DNA from 4 places in the Sphingomonas panacis genome. Region 2 is predicted to be linked to each of the others. Evidence: riboswitches for the same ligand, from Rfam matches in the RefSeq annotation. Region 2 holds a riboswitch; each other region holds the start of a gene.
The links. Region 2 has a riboswitch for cobalamin ahead of cobW (cobalamin biosynthesis protein CobW). Riboswitches for the same ligand answer to the same signal wherever they lie in the genome.
Positions count from the first base shown of each region.

Region 1: another riboswitch for cobalamin. It lies ahead of J0A91_RS20535 (hypothetical protein); the one in region 2 lies ahead of cobW (cobalamin biosynthesis protein CobW).
Region 3: another riboswitch for cobalamin. It lies ahead of J0A91_RS13400 (DUF1636 domain-containing protein); the one in region 2 lies ahead of cobW (cobalamin biosynthesis protein CobW).
Region 4: another riboswitch for cobalamin. It lies ahead of J0A91_RS20485 (DUF1852 domain-containing protein); the one in region 2 lies ahead of cobW (cobalamin biosynthesis protein CobW).

Region 1 is NZ_CP014168.1:4,444,113-4,448,518, forward strand. It holds gene J0A91_RS20530 (short-chain fatty acyl-CoA regulator family protein) at 1-1,270, shown strand, start outside; gene J0A91_RS20535 (hypothetical protein) at 1,255-1,812, opposite strand; cobalamin riboswitch at 1,943-2,163, opposite strand; gene J0A91_RS20540 (alpha/beta hydrolase family protein) at 2,461-3,387, opposite strand; gene J0A91_RS20545 (TetR/AcrR family transcriptional regulator) at 3,443-4,060, shown strand; gene J0A91_RS20550 (MmyB family transcriptional regulator) at 4,024-4,406, opposite strand, start outside.
Region 2 is NZ_CP014168.1:3,323,242-3,327,647, reverse strand. It holds gene J0A91_RS15165 (GH39 family glycosyl hydrolase) at 1-572, shown strand, start outside; cobalamin riboswitch at 646-872, shown strand; gene cobW (cobalamin biosynthesis protein CobW) at 1,043-2,080, shown strand; gene cobN (cobaltochelatase subunit CobN) at 2,088-4,406, shown strand, end outside.
Region 3 is NZ_CP014168.1:2,920,922-2,925,327, forward strand. It holds gene J0A91_RS13390 (FecCD family ABC transporter permease) at 1-713, shown strand, start outside; gene J0A91_RS13395 (ABC transporter ATP-binding protein) at 707-1,480, shown strand; cobalamin riboswitch at 1,501-1,689, shown strand; gene J0A91_RS13400 (DUF1636 domain-containing protein) at 1,867-2,274, shown strand; gene cobT (nicotinate-nucleotide--dimethylbenzimidazole phosphoribosyltransferase) at 2,271-3,284, shown strand; gene J0A91_RS13410 (histidine phosphatase family protein) at 3,281-3,850, shown strand; gene J0A91_RS13415 (adenosylcobinamide-GDP ribazoletransferase) at 3,847-4,406, shown strand, end outside.
Region 4 is NZ_CP014168.1:4,431,185-4,435,590, reverse strand. It holds gene J0A91_RS20490 (methionine synthase) at 1-740, opposite strand, end outside; gene J0A91_RS20485 (DUF1852 domain-containing protein) at 770-1,753, opposite strand; cobalamin riboswitch at 1,880-2,101, opposite strand; gene J0A91_RS20480 (epoxyqueuosine reductase QueH) at 2,188-2,916, opposite strand; gene J0A91_RS20475 (methylenetetrahydrofolate reductase) at 2,972-3,841, opposite strand; gene purU (formyltetrahydrofolate deformylase) at 4,047-4,406, shown strand, end outside.

The DNA.
Region 1 (4,406 bases), 1.1 Mb from region 2:
TCCGCTGACCGTCCCGATCCTTTTGAAGCTCAACGCGGCGTTCGGCGTCGATGTGCAGATCTTCTCGGAGGACGAGGAAGCCCGCCTGATGACCGACATCCGCGACGCGATCGCCGACGTCGAGGAGGCGGTGTCCGTTGCCGAACTGCGCGAGCTGGCAACGAACATGCCCGCGGTCGGCCGCACGCTAGTCGCGTTGCATCGGCGGTATCGCGATGCGATCGAGCGCGGCGATGCGATGGCGGCCGAGCTGGGCGATGAATGGAGCATCGGGGATCGTGCCCGCCAGCCCTTCGAGCAAGTCCGGGATTTCTTCTATGCCCGCCACAACCATGTCGAGTTGCTGGATGAGGCGGCCGAACGCCTCTATCGCGACGCGGGTCTCAGCCCGCGCACGATCCACGATGGGCTGACGGCATGGCTGAAGGCGCGGCACGGGATCGCGGTGCTGACCGACGTTACCACCGCGCCACGCCGTTTCGATCCCGCTGCACAGGCGCTAACGCTGTCCGCCTCGCTGACACCGGGCCAGCGCGTGTTCCAGATGGCAACCCAGCTCGCTTTTATCGAACTCGGCGACGTGATCGACGACCTTGCCGACGATCCAGTCCTCGCCGATGCGGAGGCGCGCCGCCTGGGGCGGATCGGCCTCGCCAATTATTTCGCAGGCGCGCTGGTCCTCCCCTATGCGGACTTCCTCGCTGCCGCCGAAGCCGAACGCTACGACATCGAGCGTCTTGGGCGGCGCTTCGGGGTGGGGTTCGAGACGGTGTGCCACCGCCTGTCGACGCTCCAGCGCGTAGGGGCACGCGGCGTGCCGTTCTTCTTCGTCCGCGTCGACCGGGCGGGCAATATCTCCAAACGGCAATCTGCGACCGACTTCCACTTCTCGCGCGTCGGCGGCACCTGCCCGCTCTGGAATGTCTATGAGGCATTCGCGCAGCCAGGGCGCGTGCTGCGCCAGGTTGCTCAGATGCCCGATGGTCGCAGCTACCTCTGGGTTGCGCGAACGGTGGCGAGCGGGTCTGCCGGGTTCGGTGAGCCGGAGAAGGTGTTCGCGATCGGGCTCGGCTGCGACCTGCGCCATGCCGGTCAGCTCGTCTATTCGCGCGGCCTCGATCTCGCCGATCCCTCCTTCGCGACGCCGATCGGTGCCGGGTGCAAGGTGTGCGAGCGCCCGGCCTGCCCGCAGCGTGCGTTTCCGCCGATCGGGCGGGCGCTCACCATCGACGAGAACACCGCCGCTCCGGTTCCCTATCCAGTTGCCTGACGCTCGGCGCTGGCATCAGCGCGCCGCCATGCGGCGATGATCGACGGATCGGCGACGAGCTCGGCGACAGTATCGACCCCGTAGGTGCTGACAGATACAGGATGTGCAGCCCGGATCGTGACCGATCCCGAGCGTGGCAAACGGCCGTCCTTGGTCCAGCGGAGCCGTTCCTTGTTGGTGATCGACAGGGCGGCCATGAGCAGGCGTGGTGTCAGGGGCCGACGTGCTGGCCCCACCAGCGCATCCGTACACCGCAGGATGATCGACCGCAGCGACAGGTCCGGGTGCGTTGTTTCGACCAGCAGATGATCCGCGCCATCGATCCATTCGCGTTTCACCACCCCGCGAAGTGCCGCCGAGATCTGACGACGCGCCTCGTCCCATCGCAGGGCTAACCCGAGATGATGACGCCTGATCGACGTGAAGTTCAACCGTGCCCATTCCGGCGTCGAGGCGGTCACGCTGACCATATCGGCAAGCCGGTAGGTCTCGGCTGCCCTTCGATCGTTAACCCGCTCCGACCGATCGTAATTCCGTCTCACTACTGTCCTCACGCTCGGGCGCAGGCACACACCGCCGATGTGGCACGCGCAGGAATCCCACGCGCGCGCCTGCGCAATCCATCGCCGTTCGGACGGTCGTCCGCGCCTCTGCCATCCCCTGGACGCAAGGCATCAGCGAACCGCTCCGGCAGGTCTCCTGGCTCGCGGGTCGTCGCTTCGGATGCACCTTCCCAGGCTTGCACCCAGTGGTCGGCAGATCGCACATCGGCGCCTACCCAGAATCCTTGCTCGCCGCCTACAGTTGCAGGGACAGCCGCGGACTGAAGGTCGCCCCTCGTCCCACATTCCCGTTTAATCCCCTCGCGGGGAACCGCAGCGATGTTCTCTCCCGGCAAGCCGGGCACGCGCGCATACCACCGAGCTTATGGTGGCGTAAGGTGCAAGATTTTGGAAAAGCCAAGCGGAACGTCATTTAAGGAACCGCGCTGCCCCAAAAATACCGTCCTTTTCGGGGCACTCGTGAATGGCAGATCTCGGCTTAACCCGCCGTTCGGCGAGGGCGCTGCGGACGGCAGATTTGTCCCAGCCCACGCCCTCTCAATCCAGTTCATTTTGCCCGTCAAACGTCGACACTTGGAGCCAGCGAAACCCGTTGCCCGGTGATAGGTGCACGGCGCGAACCAGCGACTAGAGATCGTCGATCGTCCGCTGCGGCCATGGATTCACTCCAGATGTGAGCCAGGAAAGGGTGTCTTGCCACAATCCGGCTGCGTGGGAGTCATGGAACAAGTTGAAATGGCCGATGGCTTGCCGTCCAAGATCCGAGGGGCGCAGCAGCACAGTCGTGCGAGGGGCGCCCTGATAATAATTGAGTGTGCGGCGGATTGCCTGGGGCGTGCCGAGTTCATCGTCAGACACAGCCACCGCCAGAATAGGCGCGCGAAACGCAGACATCCGGGCGCGCAGCTCAGGTTTCTCATCGCGCTCCCATCGGCTCTCGAACAGCGGCCCGCCAAAGCTCCAGGCATGAGCGACGCCAGCAGGAAGGTCCTCCAACCATCCCAGCCGTTTGCCGGGGAAGTAGCCAAACACCGCGGTGAGCAGCGGCATGAACACGTGCCATTTTCCAAAAAGCGCAGCCCGGCGATCACACGCATAATCGCCCCACCAGGCATATTGGGCACCGACCGTCAGCAACCGATCGACCTGGGCGGCAGCACTTCGCGCCAGGCCTGGGATGACCCCGCCGAAGCTGTGGCCGACGACGCTTAGCGGCCCCGCCCCTCTGCGCGCTCCCATGAAGGCCAGTGCAGCCTCGAAATCGAGCAAGCCCCAATCCACCCAGCGATATCCGCATCCACGAAGATCCGCAGGTCGAGAGGCGCCGATGCCGCGATAGTCATAGGTAAGCACATCGAACCCATGGGCAGCGAGGAAGCGCGCATAGCGATGATAGTAACGCGCCAGCACCCCGGTCGCGGGATTGAGAATCACCTGCCCGACACTGCCCCCCGTCGAGATCCAGAGCGTGCCGCCCAGCAGGACGCCATCGTCGCAGGGGAAGTGGACCGGCATGCCGTCTGGCGAGGCTTCGTTTGGTTCACGCTTGTGCATAAGCCACATGCTAGGGGATCGACGATGCCGGGTATCTTCACTAGTGAGTATAGGTATGACCCGCCCGTCCGCCCCGACCCGCGAGCGCATCATCGATGCGGCTTCGGCACTGTTCTACGGCGAAGGCATTCGTGCGGTCAGCATGGACGCTGTCGCTGCCAAGGCGAGCATCACCAAGAAGACGCTCTACTATCATTTCCGCAGCAAGGACGATTTGATCGCCGCTTATCTGCAGGCACGCGATGCCCCCAATTTGCGCCTGTTCCAGCGTTGGTTCGAAGAAGCGCAAGGCGATGTCGCCGACAAGATCCGCAGCGTGTTCCTGCGCCTCGCGGCATCGGCCCGACACCGCAAATGGAAAGGCTGCGGTTTCCTGCGCACGTCCGTCGAACTGTTCGACCTGCCCGGCCATCCGGCGATCGCGGCGGGACGCGCGCATAAGCGGCGGGTGGAAGACTGGATCTGCATCGTCCTGGAAAGCGCGGGTTACGACCAGGATGCCCGCGTCCTGGCCCGCCAGCTGATTCTGCTCATGGACGGTGGCTTTGCGGTCGTGCTGCTCCATCGCGACGCCAGCTACATGGAATCGGCCGCCGACGCCGCAGTCACGCTCCTTCGCGCAGGCGTCATGGACGGTCAGCCTGGCGAAGGGATCAGTGCCACAAGCTTATAGTCCGGGCGCTCCGCTGCTGTGAAAGTATGCTGGCGATAGCTGAGCACGCCGTCTTGCGGATGAATGAAATCTCGCAGACCGCCCTCCCGCGCCGAGACGCTCTGTGCCTCCCATTCCTGCGCGAATAGGGTAGATTCCACACACAGGTCCGCAGTGAATGCGGCAAGGTCAGCGTCGTTGAGAATCCGCGCGCAATCCGCCCGGAACTCTGCAAGCAGCCGTCTTGCACGCTCTTCCCAGTCGGGCAGCAGCGACCGAACCGACCTTTCCAGGAAGGTGTAGCGTAGCAGGTTGCGCTGGCGGCCCGGTCCCAGCCAGTCGGCGAACAGATGCTCCGCAGGAGCGT
Region 2 (4,406 bases):
ACCTCGCCGGCATCGTCTCCTGGTCGTTCGAATTCGAGGGCCAGCCGTGGTTCGCGGGATATCGCCAGCTTGCCACAAATGGCGTCGATCTGCCCGTGCTCAACGTCTTCCGCCTGTTCGCCAAGCTCGGCGAGACACGGCTGGCGAGCACCAGCAGCGCCCAAATCCCGCTCGAAAGCGTAATGGAGGACGGCGTGCGCGGCACCCCCGATGTCGGCACGCTCGCCACGCGCACCGCGGACGGCAGACTCGCCGTGCTGGTGTGGCATTATCACGACGACGATCTCGCCGGCCCCGACGCGCAGATCCACATCGCCCTGAACGGCTTGCGAAGCGCACCTGTCAAAGCGACGGTATGGCGTGTCGATCCCACCCACGCCAACGCCTTTGCGGCGTGGCGGGCAATGGGTTCGCCACAGTCACCCGACACCGGACAATACGCCGCGCTGGAAGCCGCATCGCGAATGCACCCGGAGACGGTAAGCATCGCGCGCGGCAAGGCCGGCACGGCGACGCTCGACATGCGCCTCGCCCGCCAAGGCGTCGCGCTGGTCCTGCTCGACGGGGCATGAGCCGGACCGGGCGGAAATCGAGAATTGGCAAGCCGTAACGCTTGCGTTAGATGCAACGCCGAGGCCCATGTCGGGTCTCGATGATCGCGCCGGTGCCCCGCGAGGGGCTTCAATGGGAATGCGGTGCGGGGTTCTCCCCAAATCCGCGGCTGTCCCTGCAACTGTGAGCGGTGAGCGACGGCATCAGGCTCTTTCGGGAGCAGCCACTGGATCGACGCATCTGCGGATGTGTCCTCTGGGAAGGCGATGCCGCAGCGTTGACCCGCAAGCCAGGAGACCTGCCGGCGATATGGTCGCTCTTGCTTCGGTCCAGGGGATGGTCGCGGCACGGTTCTCCGTCTGAGCGACGAGCCTGTGCGGCTGGGGCTGCATCGGTGCGTGGCACGGGCGGCTTTCGGCGCCCGTCCGTCGTCGCGCGCCGACCGATATTTCGGTCCCCGCCGGTCGTTGCTTGCGCCGCGGAGAAGAGCATGTCCGATCTGTCAAAGGTGCCCGTCACCATCGTCACCGGCTTTTTGGGCGCCGGCAAGACGACGCTCATCAGCCATTTGATCCGCGAATCCGGCGGGCGTCGGCTGGCGGTGGTCGTCAACGAGTTCGGTACCCTGGGCGTCGATGGCGATATCCTGAAGGGCTGCGCGATCCCCGATTGCCCGGCCGAGAATATCGTCGAACTCGCCAATGGCTGCATCTGCTGCACCGTCGCCGACGATTTCATCCCCACCGTGCAAACGCTGCTCGCGCTCGATCCCCGGCCCGACCATATCCTGATCGAAACGTCGGGCCTCGCGCTGCCCAAGCCGCTGCTGAAGGCGTTCGACTGGCCGGCGATCCGATCACGCATCACCGTCGATGGCGTGATCGCGCTGGCGGATGCCGAGGCGGTCGCGGCGGGGCGGTTCGCGCCGGACGTGACCGCGCTCGACGCGCAACGGGCCGCCGATCCGAGCATCGATCACGAAACGCCATTGTCCGAAGTGTTCGAGGATCAGCTCGCCTGCGCCGATATGGTGCTGCTGACCAAGTGCGATCTGGCCGGCCCCGACGGCGTCGCCGCCGCGCGCGCGGTGATCGCCGCCGAGACGCGCAAGCCGCTGCCGGTGGTCGAACTGATCGACGGCGTGATCGATCCACGCGTCGTGCTCGGCATCGGCGCGGCGGCGGAGGACGATATCGCCGCACGACCCTCGCACCATGACGGCGAGGACGAGCACGAGCATGATGATTTCGACAGCATCGTCGTGGATTTCGGCGAGATCGCCGCGCCGGCCGATCTGGCGGATCGCATCGAAGCGCTGGGACGGGGTGGCGACGTGTTGCGCGTGAAGGGCTACGCCGCCGTCGCGGGCAAGCCGATGCGGCTGCTGGTGCAGGCGGTCGGCGCGCGGGTACGCACGCATTACGACCGCCCCTGGCACGCGGATGAGCCGCGCCGCACCCGCCTGGTCGTGATCGCAGAGCGCGACCGGCTCGATCCGGCAGCGATCCGGGCCGTGCTGACGGTCTGATCCCCCGATGCACGTCATCTTCCGCGAAACGCATGGGCTGGAAGAGAGCGCCACGCCACGCGATCTGGGGCAGGATGCCGCCGATCTCGTGGTGCTGTCGTTCTCGGACAGCGACCTCGGCGCGTTCGCGGCGGGGTGGCGCGCGATAATGGCGGAGGTTGGTGATGGCGAGGCGCCAAGCCTGCGGCTCGCCAACCTCGCCGAACTGACGCACCCTTTGTCGGTCGATACCTATGTCGAACGCACGCTCGGGGCCGCCAAGGGCATATTGATCCGCCTGATCGGCGGCACGGCCTATTGGCCCTATGGCTTGCAACAGGTGGAGATGCTGGCGCGCCAGCGCGGCATCGCCCTGGCGGTCATTCCAGCGGACGGGCGACCGGACACAAGGCTCGACGCCGCATCGACGATGCCGGTCTCCACGCTGCGTCGGCTCGCGCAGCTTTGCGATATCGGCGGCGCGGCGGCGGCGCGGACCGCGCTCGCCCAGTTCGCGCTGGCGGCGGGTCTGTACGTCAAACCCGCACGCGGTGCGCGGGCCATCGCTGCGGTTGGCGGCTGGTCGCCGGATCAGGGCGTCGCCTGCCCCGCTGCGTTCGCGATAACGGCGCTGCGGTCGCGCGTCCTGATCGTCTTCTACCGATCGTACCTGACCGCGGCCGACCTCGATCCCATCATCGCGCTTCGCATGGCATTCGTCGCACGCGGGTATGATGTGCTCGCGGTGTTCGCGCCATCGTTGAAGGACGCCGAGGCAAGTGGCTGGCTGCGGCGCTGGGTGACGGCACTGGCGCCGGCCGCGATCGTCAACGCCACCGCCTTTTCCGCGCGCGACGAGAGCGGCACGACGCCACTCGACGGCGCGGGCGTGCCCGTGTTCCAGATCGCGCTCGCCACCTCGGATCGCGCCGCGTGGGTCGATGCACCGCGCGGCCTCTCCCCCGCCGATCTGGCGATGCACGTGGTGCTACCCGAGGTCGACGGCCGCCTCTTCGCGGGCGTGGCGAGTTTCAAAGGCGACGCGACGCGCGACCCCGACCTGCAATATGCGCGCCGCGAACATCGTGCCGATCCGGCGCGGATCGACGCTATCGCGGCGCGCGTCCACGGCTGGATCACGCTCGCGGCAAAGCCCGCCGCCGAGCGCCGCCTCGCCATCATCCTGTCGACCTATCCCGGCAAGGCACACCAGATGGCACACGCCGTCGGGCTGGACGCGTTCGCCTCGGCCGAGGCGATGCTGCACGATCTGGCGGAGGCGGGCTATGCGGTCTTGCCCGTCACCGACCTGCCCGAAGCGCTTGGATCGCAGTGGCTGGAATGGCCGATCGCCGACTATCGCACGGCACTCGCGCGCTTGCCGGCGGCGTTGCAGGCCGATCTGGCTTCCACATGGGGTGCGCCCGGGGATGATCCGGCTGTCCTGGGCAACGTATTCCGGTTCACCGCAATCGAAGCCGGCAACAGCATCGTCGCGCTTCAGCCCGAACGCGGCAGCCCGGCCGCGCGGACGGAGGACTATCACGATCTCTCGCGCTGCCCGCGCCACGCCTATGTCGCCTTTTATCTGTGGTTGCGCACGCGTGGCACCGATGCCGTGGTCCATGTCGGCGCGCACGGCACGCTCGAATGGCTGCCCGGCAAGGCCGTCGCGCTGTCGGGTGACTGCTGGCCCGAGGCGCTGACCGGAGCGATGCCGGTCATCTACCCGTTCATCGTCAACGATCCCGGTGAGGCCGCGCAAGCCAAGCGCCGCATCGGCGCGGTCACGATCGGCCACGTGCCCCCGCCGCTGGAGCGCACCGGCAACGGCGCCGGGCTAGGTCGGCTGGAAGCATTGCTCGACGAGTTTTCCGGCGCGGACGGGCTCGATCCACCGCGCCGCGCGCGCCTGCGCGGCGACATCCGCGATGAGGCGCGGTCGCTCGGGCTGGAAAGCGCGCTCGGCCTCGACACGGCCCGCTCAGACGCGGAGGCGATCACGCGGATCGACACGTTCGTCTGCGATGTGAAGGACAGCCAATTCGGCAACGGCCTTCATGTGTTCGGGCGCGGCGATCAGGGTGCTGCGGAACGCGCCGGGCTGCGCGCCGCGCTCGACGGACGGCGGGTGCCGCCGGGTCCGTCGGGGTCGCCGTGGCGCGGGCGGCGCGACGTGCTGCCCACCGGGCGCAACCTCTACACCACCGATCCGCGCGCGGTGCCGTCGCGATCGGCGCATATGCAGGGCATGCGCCTCGCCGACGAACTGGTCCGCCGCCATCTGCAGGATCAGGGCGACTATCCCAAGGCGTTGGTCGTCGACCTGTGGGGATCGGCGACGATG
Region 3 (4,406 bases), 400 kb from region 2:
CGAACGCGGCAGCGCTCGGCGCGGTCGGCGCAATCTATTTCGGACTGGCCGAACTGAACCCGATCGTGCTGCCGGTACTGGCGATCGCGGCGGCGCTCGTGTCGCTGGCGCTGCTGTTCACGCTGGCAGGTCGGTCGGAAAGCCCGCTCACGCTGATTCTCGCCGGGATCGCGGTGTCGACGCTGGCGGGGGCGGCGATCAGTCTCGCGCTCAATCTGTCGCCCAATCCGTTCGCGGCGATGGAGATCATGACGTGGCTGCTCGGCAGTCTGGAAAACCGGTCGTTCCAGCATGTCTGGATCGCGCTGCCCTGCATCGCGGTGGGCGCGGCGTTGCTGCTGTTCGACGGCCACGCACTCGACGCGCTGACGCTCGGCGAGGATGGCGCACGCGCGCTCGGCACCGATCTGCGCGCGACCCGGTTGCGGCTGTTGCTCGGCGTGGCGATCGGCGTGGGTGGCGCGGTGGCGGTGTCGGGGTCGATCGGGTTCGTCGGGCTGATCGTACCGCATCTGGTGCGCCCGCTGACCGACCGAAGCCCCTCGGCGATCCTGCTGCCCTCGGCGCTGGCCGGCGCGGTGCTGCTGACCTTCGCGGACATCGGCGTGCGGCTGATCCCCTCGACCAACGAACTCAAGCTCGGCGTGGTGACCGCGTTCCTCGGCGTGCCGGTGTTCCTCGCCTATCTGATGCGCGAGCGACGGCTATGGTGACGATCGCGCTGAGCGATGTCGGGGTGTCGCTCGGGCGGCGACCGGTGGTGCATGACGTAAACGCGGTGCTGGCGCCCGGCGCTGTGGTCGGGATCGTTGGCCCCAATGGCGCGGGCAAATCGACGTTGCTGAGGGCAACGCTCGGGCTGGTCGCATCGACGGGCAGCATATGCGTGGACGATGTGCCGCTCGCGCGCATGGCGCGAGGCGTGGCCGCGCGGACGCTCGCCTATCTGCCGCAGGGGCAGACGTTGCACTGGCCGCTCACGGTCGAACGACTCGTCACGCTAGGTCGCCTGCCGCACCTCGCGCCGATGTCACGCCTTTCCGATGCCGATGCCGCCGCAGTTGAACGGGCGCTGGAACGGGCTGGTGTCGCGGATTTACGCGAGCGGATCGCCACAGACCTTTCGGGCGGCGAACGCGCGCGTGTCCTGCTCGCCCGCGCGCTCGCGGTCGAGGCGCCGGGGCTGCTCGCCGACGAGCCGCTTGCATCGCTCGATCCCGGGCACCAGATCGACGTGATGGACCTGCTCCGCGCCGAGGCACGGGGCGGGGCGCTGGTCGTGACGGTGCTGCACGATCTGACGATGGCGGCGCGCTATTGCGACCGCGTGTTGTTGATGGATGCCGGCACGATCGTCGCCGATGGCGTGCCCCTCGACGTGCTCACGCCCGAGCGGCTGCGCGCGGTCTACGGCATCACCGCGACGATCGAGCGATTTGGCGAAACCGTGACGATCGTACCTACCGGGCGCGCGTATTGACGGGCCGTACCACCGCAGCTACCGCGCCGGGTGCGACAGGTTCCCCGGCGACGGGGATGAAAAGGGAACGGGAGAACCCCGGCTGCCCCTGCAACTGTAAGCGGCGAGCCATCGCGCCACAGGCCATTGGGATCGCAAGATCCCGAGAAGGCGGCGCGAACCGGCACTGACCCGCGAGCCAGGAGACCTGCCCGTCGCGGTCGTCCTTCGTGCGGACAGGGTGTGCCGGGCGAACGGGGGTGAACCCGAGAGGCGACATGGTTGGACCGCGTTTCGCGGTGTGCCGTGTCGTGGACATGGCGCATCGCGCGCGGCCCATGTCGTGGGTGCCGTTCGATGTCTCAGTGTCTCTCGCGTCTTATGCTTCCGCGCGCGGTGTCCGTATAATGCTCAGGCGAGTCGAGGATGGTCCGGCGGTTGTCGCGTGCAACACCTGCCGCCATACACCCGACGCGCGCGAGGATGCGGCGGGTCTGCGTGGCGGCGCGCACCTCGTCGCGGCGTTGCGCGCGGTGAAGGCGTCGGACTCGCGGTACGCGGGCATCGCGGTGCAGGAAATGCCGTGTCTGTTCGCTTGCGCGGACTTCTGCACGGTGCATCTGCGCGCGCCGAACAAGGTCGGCTACGTGCTCGGCCGCTTCGCGCCCGACGCGGAGGCGGCGAGGGCGATCCTCGATTACGCGGTCGAATACGCCGGGAGCGAACATGGTCGCGTGCCTTTCGCGCGATGGCCGCAGGGTGTGAAGGGCCACTTCATCACACGCACCCCGCCGCCGGGCTTCGTCGCCGAATGACCTTCGCGACGATAGCCGATGTCGAGGCCGCGCTGGCGGCCTCGATCGCGCCCGATGCGGAGGCCATCGCGCAGGCGCGGGCACGACAGGCGCAGTTGACCAAACCCCCCGGCTCGCTCGGCCGGCTGGAGGAGATCGCGGTTTTCTTCGCCGGCTGGCAAGGGCGCGCACGACCACGGATCGGGCGCGGGCGCGTGGCGGTGTTCGCGGGCAACCACGGGATAGTCGCGCATAATGTGAGCGCTTTTCCGGCGGCGGTAACGGCGCAGATGGTCGCCACCTTCGAGCATGGCGGCGCCGCGATCAACGCGCTCGCCCGTGCAGCCGGGCTGGACCTCAAGGTCGTGGCGCTCGATCTCGACCGTCCGACCGCCGATTTCACCACGGCGCCGGCGATGACAGAGGCGGAATGCCTCGCCGCGCTCTCCGCCGGCGCGGCAACCGTCGAGGCCGGGCTGGACCTGCTCGTGCTGGGCGAAATGGGGATCGGCAATACCACCGCCGCCGCGGCGTTGTGCGCGCGGAGTCTGGGTGGCGACGGGTCGACCTGGGTCGGGCCGGGCACGGGAATCGACGACGCCGGCATCGCGCGCAAAGTCGCGGTGGTGGACCGCGCCATTGCGCACCACGCCGACGCACCGATGACGGCGTTCGAGACGCTGCGCCGGGTCGGCGGGCGTGAGATCGCGGCGATTGCGGGTGCGGTACTGCGGGCGCGGGAATTGCGCGTGCCGGTGCTGCTCGATGGGTTTATCTGCTGTTCGGCGGTCGCGCCGCTCGCTGCGGCGGCACCAGCTTCGATCGCGCATTGTCTCGCCGGCCATTGTTCGGCCGAGCCGGGGCACGCGCGCCTGCTGGCCGCGCTCGGGCTGGAGCCGATCCTCCAGCTCGACATGCGGCTCGGCGAGGCGAGCGGCGCGGCGGTCGCGGCCGGGGTCGTCCGCGCGGCGCTGGCCGCGCATGACGGCATGGCGACCTTCACCGAAGCCGGCGTGTCGGGCGCGGGATGACGCCGTTCGTTTTGCACCTGCTACGCCACGGTGCCCCCGAGATCCCCGGGCGGCTGATCGGCCGCACCGATGTCGCGCCGACTGACGAGGGTATCCGCGCCTGCCGCGATCAGGCCCGCGATCTGGATATCGAGGCTGTGGTAAGCTCCGACCTCGCCCGTGCCCGGCTCGCTGCGCAGGCGATCGGCGGCGATCTCGGCGTGCCGGTCGCGATCGACGCGCGCTGGCGTGAACTCGATTTCGGGGCGTGGGATGGGCTTGCGACCAGTCAGATCGATCCGGTCGCGCTCGGCCGTTTCTGGGACGATCCCGATGCCGCGCCACCGCCCGACGGCGAGCGCTGGTCGGCGTTGGCGGCGCGCGTGGCGGCGGCGATCGCCGCCTTGCCGCCACGCACGACGTTGATCGTCACCCACGGCGGGGCGATGCGCGCGGCGCTTGCCGTGTCGTGCGGGTTCGAACAGCGCCAGCTCTGGGCGTTCGACCTGCCCTATGCGGCGATGCTCAGCCTCAAGATATGGCCGGGAAGCCCGCGCACCGCGCAGATCATGGCGCTGTGGCCGTGAGGGGGCTGCTGCTCGCCATCCAGTTCCTGACACGGTTGCCGACGCCGCGCGGAACCGCGAGCGATGCGGATTTCGCCGCGTCGATCCGCTGGTTCCCGTTGGTCGGGCTGCTGATCGGCGCGCTGGTCGCGGGCGCTGGCTGGCTGGCGCGAGGCGATGCCTGGATCGGCGCGCTGGCGGCGCTGGCGGTGTGGATCGGCGTGACCGGCGCACTGCACCTCGACGGTCTCGCCGACCTGACCGACGCGCGCGGCGCGGCGCATGGCGACCGCGCGCGGCTGCTCGCGGTCCTCGCCGATCCGCATGTGGGCAGCTTCGGCGTGGTCGCGCTCGTCTTGCAGATCGTCGCCAAGCTGGTGCTGCTGCATGCGCTGGTGACGGCGGGGCTGTGGGCGCCGCTCGTGCTGATCCCGTTCGCGGCGCGGATCGGGCCGCTGGTGTGGACTCGCTGGCTGCCGCCGCTGCACGCGGGGCTCGCCTCGAGGTTTCGGGCGGCGGTGCGGCGCGTGGATATCGCGGTCTGGATGGTGGTGCTGGTGAGCGTGGCGTTCGTATG
Region 4 (4,406 bases), 1.1 Mb from region 2:
ATCTTCGACTTCTGCAGGTTGGGGAAGGTTTCCTCATACTGGCGCCATTCGGAGCCGAGCGTCTTCTTCCAGTCGGTATTGGCCTTGATGCCATAACCATAGCAGATGTGGACGGCGGTTTCGGCCTTCAGCCCCTCGGCCGCGCGCTCCAGCGTGGCGATGCCCCAGTCGTTCGCTTCGTCGAAGAACACGTTGAAGGCGGGTTCGTCGAACTGGATGATGTCGACGCCGGCGGCCTCCAGCTCGCGTGCTTCTTCGTTGAGGATGCGGGCGAACTCCCACGCCAGCTTCTCGCGGCTCCGGTAATGCGCGTCGTAGAGGGTGTCGATCATCGTCATCGGCCCGGGCAGCGTCCATTTGATCGGCTGATCGGTCTGGGCACGCAGGAAACGGGCGTCGTCGACGAACACCGACGTGGGCCGCGAGACGGACCCGACGACCGTCGGCACGCTGGCGTCATAGCGGTTGCGGATGCGCACCGTCTCGCGCTTCTCGAAATCGACGCCGTCCAAATGCTCGATGAACGTCGTGACGAAGTGCTGGCGGGTCTGCTCGCCGTCCCCGAGGATGTCGATGCCCGCCTGCCGCTGATCGTCGACCGCGAGGCGCAGCGCATCCTGCTTGCCCGCGACCAGCTCCTCGCCCTCCAGCTTCCAGGGTGACCACAGGGTCTCGGGCTGGGCCAACCAGGATGGCTTGGGCAGGCTGCCTGCAGTCGTCGTCGGCAACAATGTCGTCATGATGCAAATACCTGTCGTATGGGTGGGGATCAGAGGCCGCAGGTCGCGGACCAGCGCTGAAGCGCGGGCCAGTGCGGCTTGATGAAATGCTCTTCGGCGAATTTGCCCTGCTCGACGGCGAGGCGGCTGCGCTCCTCGCGATCATAGACGATGCGGGTCAGCGAATAGTCCTGATACCTCAGGCTCGGCTGATAATGCTCCGCCGCGACCGAGTTCGCGTTGTAGATTTCCGGGCGATAGATCTTCTGGAACGTCTCCATTGTCGCGATGGTGCTGGCGAGTTCGAGGTTCGTATAGTCGCTGACCAAATCGCCGGTATGGTAGAAGGCGAACGGCGCGACGCTGTGGGGCGGCATGAAATATCGCACCTTCATGCCCATTTTTGCGAAATACTGATCGGTGGGCGAGAATTTGTCGTTGCGATACTCGACGCCGAGGATCGGATGTACGTTGGCGGTTCGGTGATAGACCTCCTTGCTCGACACGCTGAGGCAGATGACTGGGGGCTTGCGGAAGTTGTCGCGGTAAGCGCTCGATCCGAGGAAATGCTTGAACAGGTTGCCGTGCAGATCGCCGAAGTCCTCCGGCGCGCCGCCACCCCCGGCCTTCAGGTGATTGGGCAGGACGACGCTGAAGTCGTAATCGCGGACATAGGATGAGAAGTTGTTGCCGATCATCCCGTCGCTGCGCTCGCCGCTGATCCGGTCGGTGACGGTGGTGTGCAGGATCTCGATCAGCGGAAACGCTTCGTCGTCCGCGCCGCCTCCAAGAGTGAGCGCGGCCGAGACGATCTTCAGCTCCAGCGTGTAGCGATCACCTTTGGGATTGTCCCAGTGCATCAGCGCGTTGAAGCGGTGGTCGATCATCTCCAGCGTGTTGCGCAAATTCTCCTGCCGGCTGTCCCCACGCGCAAGATTGGCGAAGTTGGTGGTGATCCGCGTGTTGTCGGCCGGACGATAATTCTCGTCGAAGGGCAAGCTGCTGATCGAGAATGTGAACCCGCTATTCGTCATGACTCAACCCTGGCTTTGCGGGCGGGAGGTCAGGCGAAAGCGCGCAAGGCGTGAACAGGACCGGATGGCGGCAAGCCACGGACCGTCGCATCAAGCGCGATCCACCGGAGGAACCCCCGTCCGAGGAACGTTATCGCGTCAAAGGCAGGTCTCCTGGCTCACGGGTCAACGCGGTGGCTCCGGCCTTCCCAGGCACCTTGCGGGAGCCCAGTGACACGAAATGGAACCGCCGCTCGCCGCTTACAGTTGCGGGGGCAGCGCCGGATTCTGCCCCGAAAGGCACCACCGGCTTCCCGTCTTAGCCCCATCGCCATGCCTGGGATGGGGAACCTCGACGTGGCCGTTAAACACCATTGGTCCGAAGCTGTCAATAACGATATAAAGATATCTTTATATGACGGTTTGACGTTGTGGCATCGACCATCGGATCCGCGTCATCGCAGCACCAGCGTGTCAGGAGCGAGCGGGATCGGGAGATGGCGGAGCAAGCCTAAACCGATGCGTCCCCCCCCCTCCGCCTCGCCATAATAGAGCTTGCCGATATCGATTTCCGATCGACTCTGGCTCACACGGTGGGCGTTGGTGTCGCGCAGCGAATAGACACAGCCGCAATATTCCTGCTGATAGAAACGCTCGCGCTTGGAGATGTCGATCATGCGCGCAGCACCACCGCCCTTGCGCCAGTTGAACGTCCAATAGTCGATGCCGGGATAGTGCGACGCCGCGCGCTCGCCCGAGCCGTTAATCTGATTCATGTCCTTCCAGCGCGAGATGCCGAGCGACGAGGTGATGACGGGGAAGCCGTTCTCGTGCGCGTAGAGCGCGGTGCGCTCGAACCGCATGTCGAAACACATCGTGCAGCGCTCGCCACGCTCCGGTGCCCATTCCATCCCCTTTGCCCGCTTGAACCAGTTGACCGTGTCATAGTCGGCATCGACGAACGGCACGCCGTGGTCCTCGGCGAAGCGGATGTTCTCGTCCTTCCGCAAGATGTATTCCTCTTTGGGATGGATGTTGGGGTTGTAGAAGAAGATGGTATAATCGATGCCGCTGGCGGTCATCGCTTCCATCACTTCACCCGAGCATGGCGCGCAGCAGCTATGCAGCAGAACCTTGGTCTGGCCGCCCGGTGGTACAAGCTTGGGTCGATCGATCGGCGTCATGATATTCTCTCAGGTGGTGCAGGCGGCTTCGAACAAGCGGAAGCGCAGGGTCGTTCTATCGGATTGAAGCATAGTGGCTGATCCAGTCCACCGTCTTGCCGATATTCCCGAATGGATAAAAGTGAAGTCGCACCGGACCATGTTCGTTCGTCAGGCCGGCAGCGAGACGATCCACGAACATTTCCGGTCCGGACGTTCCCAATAGTCTAGTAGCGGAGATGCCATATTTCGCCAAGATGACGGTCGACGCACCGACGCCGCACTGAGCGGCGAACCGCATCAAGGTCGCTACGCCCGCCGGACCGGGAACACCGATCCGCACCGGATGATGCAATCCGCGTTCGCGAAGACCCTCCAGCCAGCGCAGGACGATGTCCGCGTCGAAGGCGAATTGGGTGACAATCATCGGCGACATGCCGCGCTCCTCGATGCTTCGACACTTCGATTCCAGCACGGCCCAGCATTCCGCCTCGCTCATGACAGGATGGCCTTCTGGATGCCCCCCGATGCCGACCGTCTCCACCCCACACCGTTCGAAAGCGCCCGTCGCGATCAGGGATGCGCTGTCGGGGAACGGCCCAAGCGGATGGAGCCGGTCGCCGGCAACGACGAAACAGCGCGTGATGCCGCCGCCAGCAACCGTCTCGGTCATGAAGCCGTCGAACGTGCTGGCCGAGGTGATCCGTCGGGCGGCGAAATGAGGCATGGGTTCGAACCCGAGCTGACGAACGGCCCGTATCGCTGCGACGCGCGCTGCCTTGTCGTCAGTGCGCAGGAACGGGATCGCTATCTGCGTCGAAGGCGGGAGCGCTTTCGCCACCTGTACCAGCCCAGGAATATCCCTGACCGTCACCTCCAGCGAATAGTCAGCTGTGATGCAGGGGCGAACACGGAGCGAGGCTGGTTGATTGAGCGGCGGGTTCATCGTCTTCTATATGCAGAGGGTGGCCGGCTGACACCGCGCGCGCTCCTAGCCTCAATGGGCCGCGTTTCCATGTTCGCGCCTGCGATCATCCGCGAGGTCGTGACCTATGCTCTGTTCTCGCACGGAGGAGCAATGGACGAATATGGGGTGACACCGTAAGCGGACGCCTTCCTTCCTCGCCAGCAACGCTTCCGGAGCACAGCGAATGTCACGATCCTACACGCTGGTCATCGACTGTCCTGACCGTCCCGGCATCGTTTACAGCGTCAGCAGGATCATCTTCGAAAATGACGGCAACATCCTCGAATCCCGGCAGTTCGAGGATCGTGAGACGGGCCGCTTCTTCCTCCGCGTCGTCTTCGAAAGCGGGTGCGATCAAGCCGTGCTGGCGGATGCGGTCGCGACACTCGGCGAAGGGTTCGACATGGATTGGAAGCTGGTGCCGACAAACCAGCCCGTCAAAGTCCTGATCCTCGTGTCGAAGTTCGATCATTGCCTGGCGCACCTGCTCTATAAGGTGAGGATCGGGGAGATCCCGATCGAGATCGTCGGGATCGCATCGAAC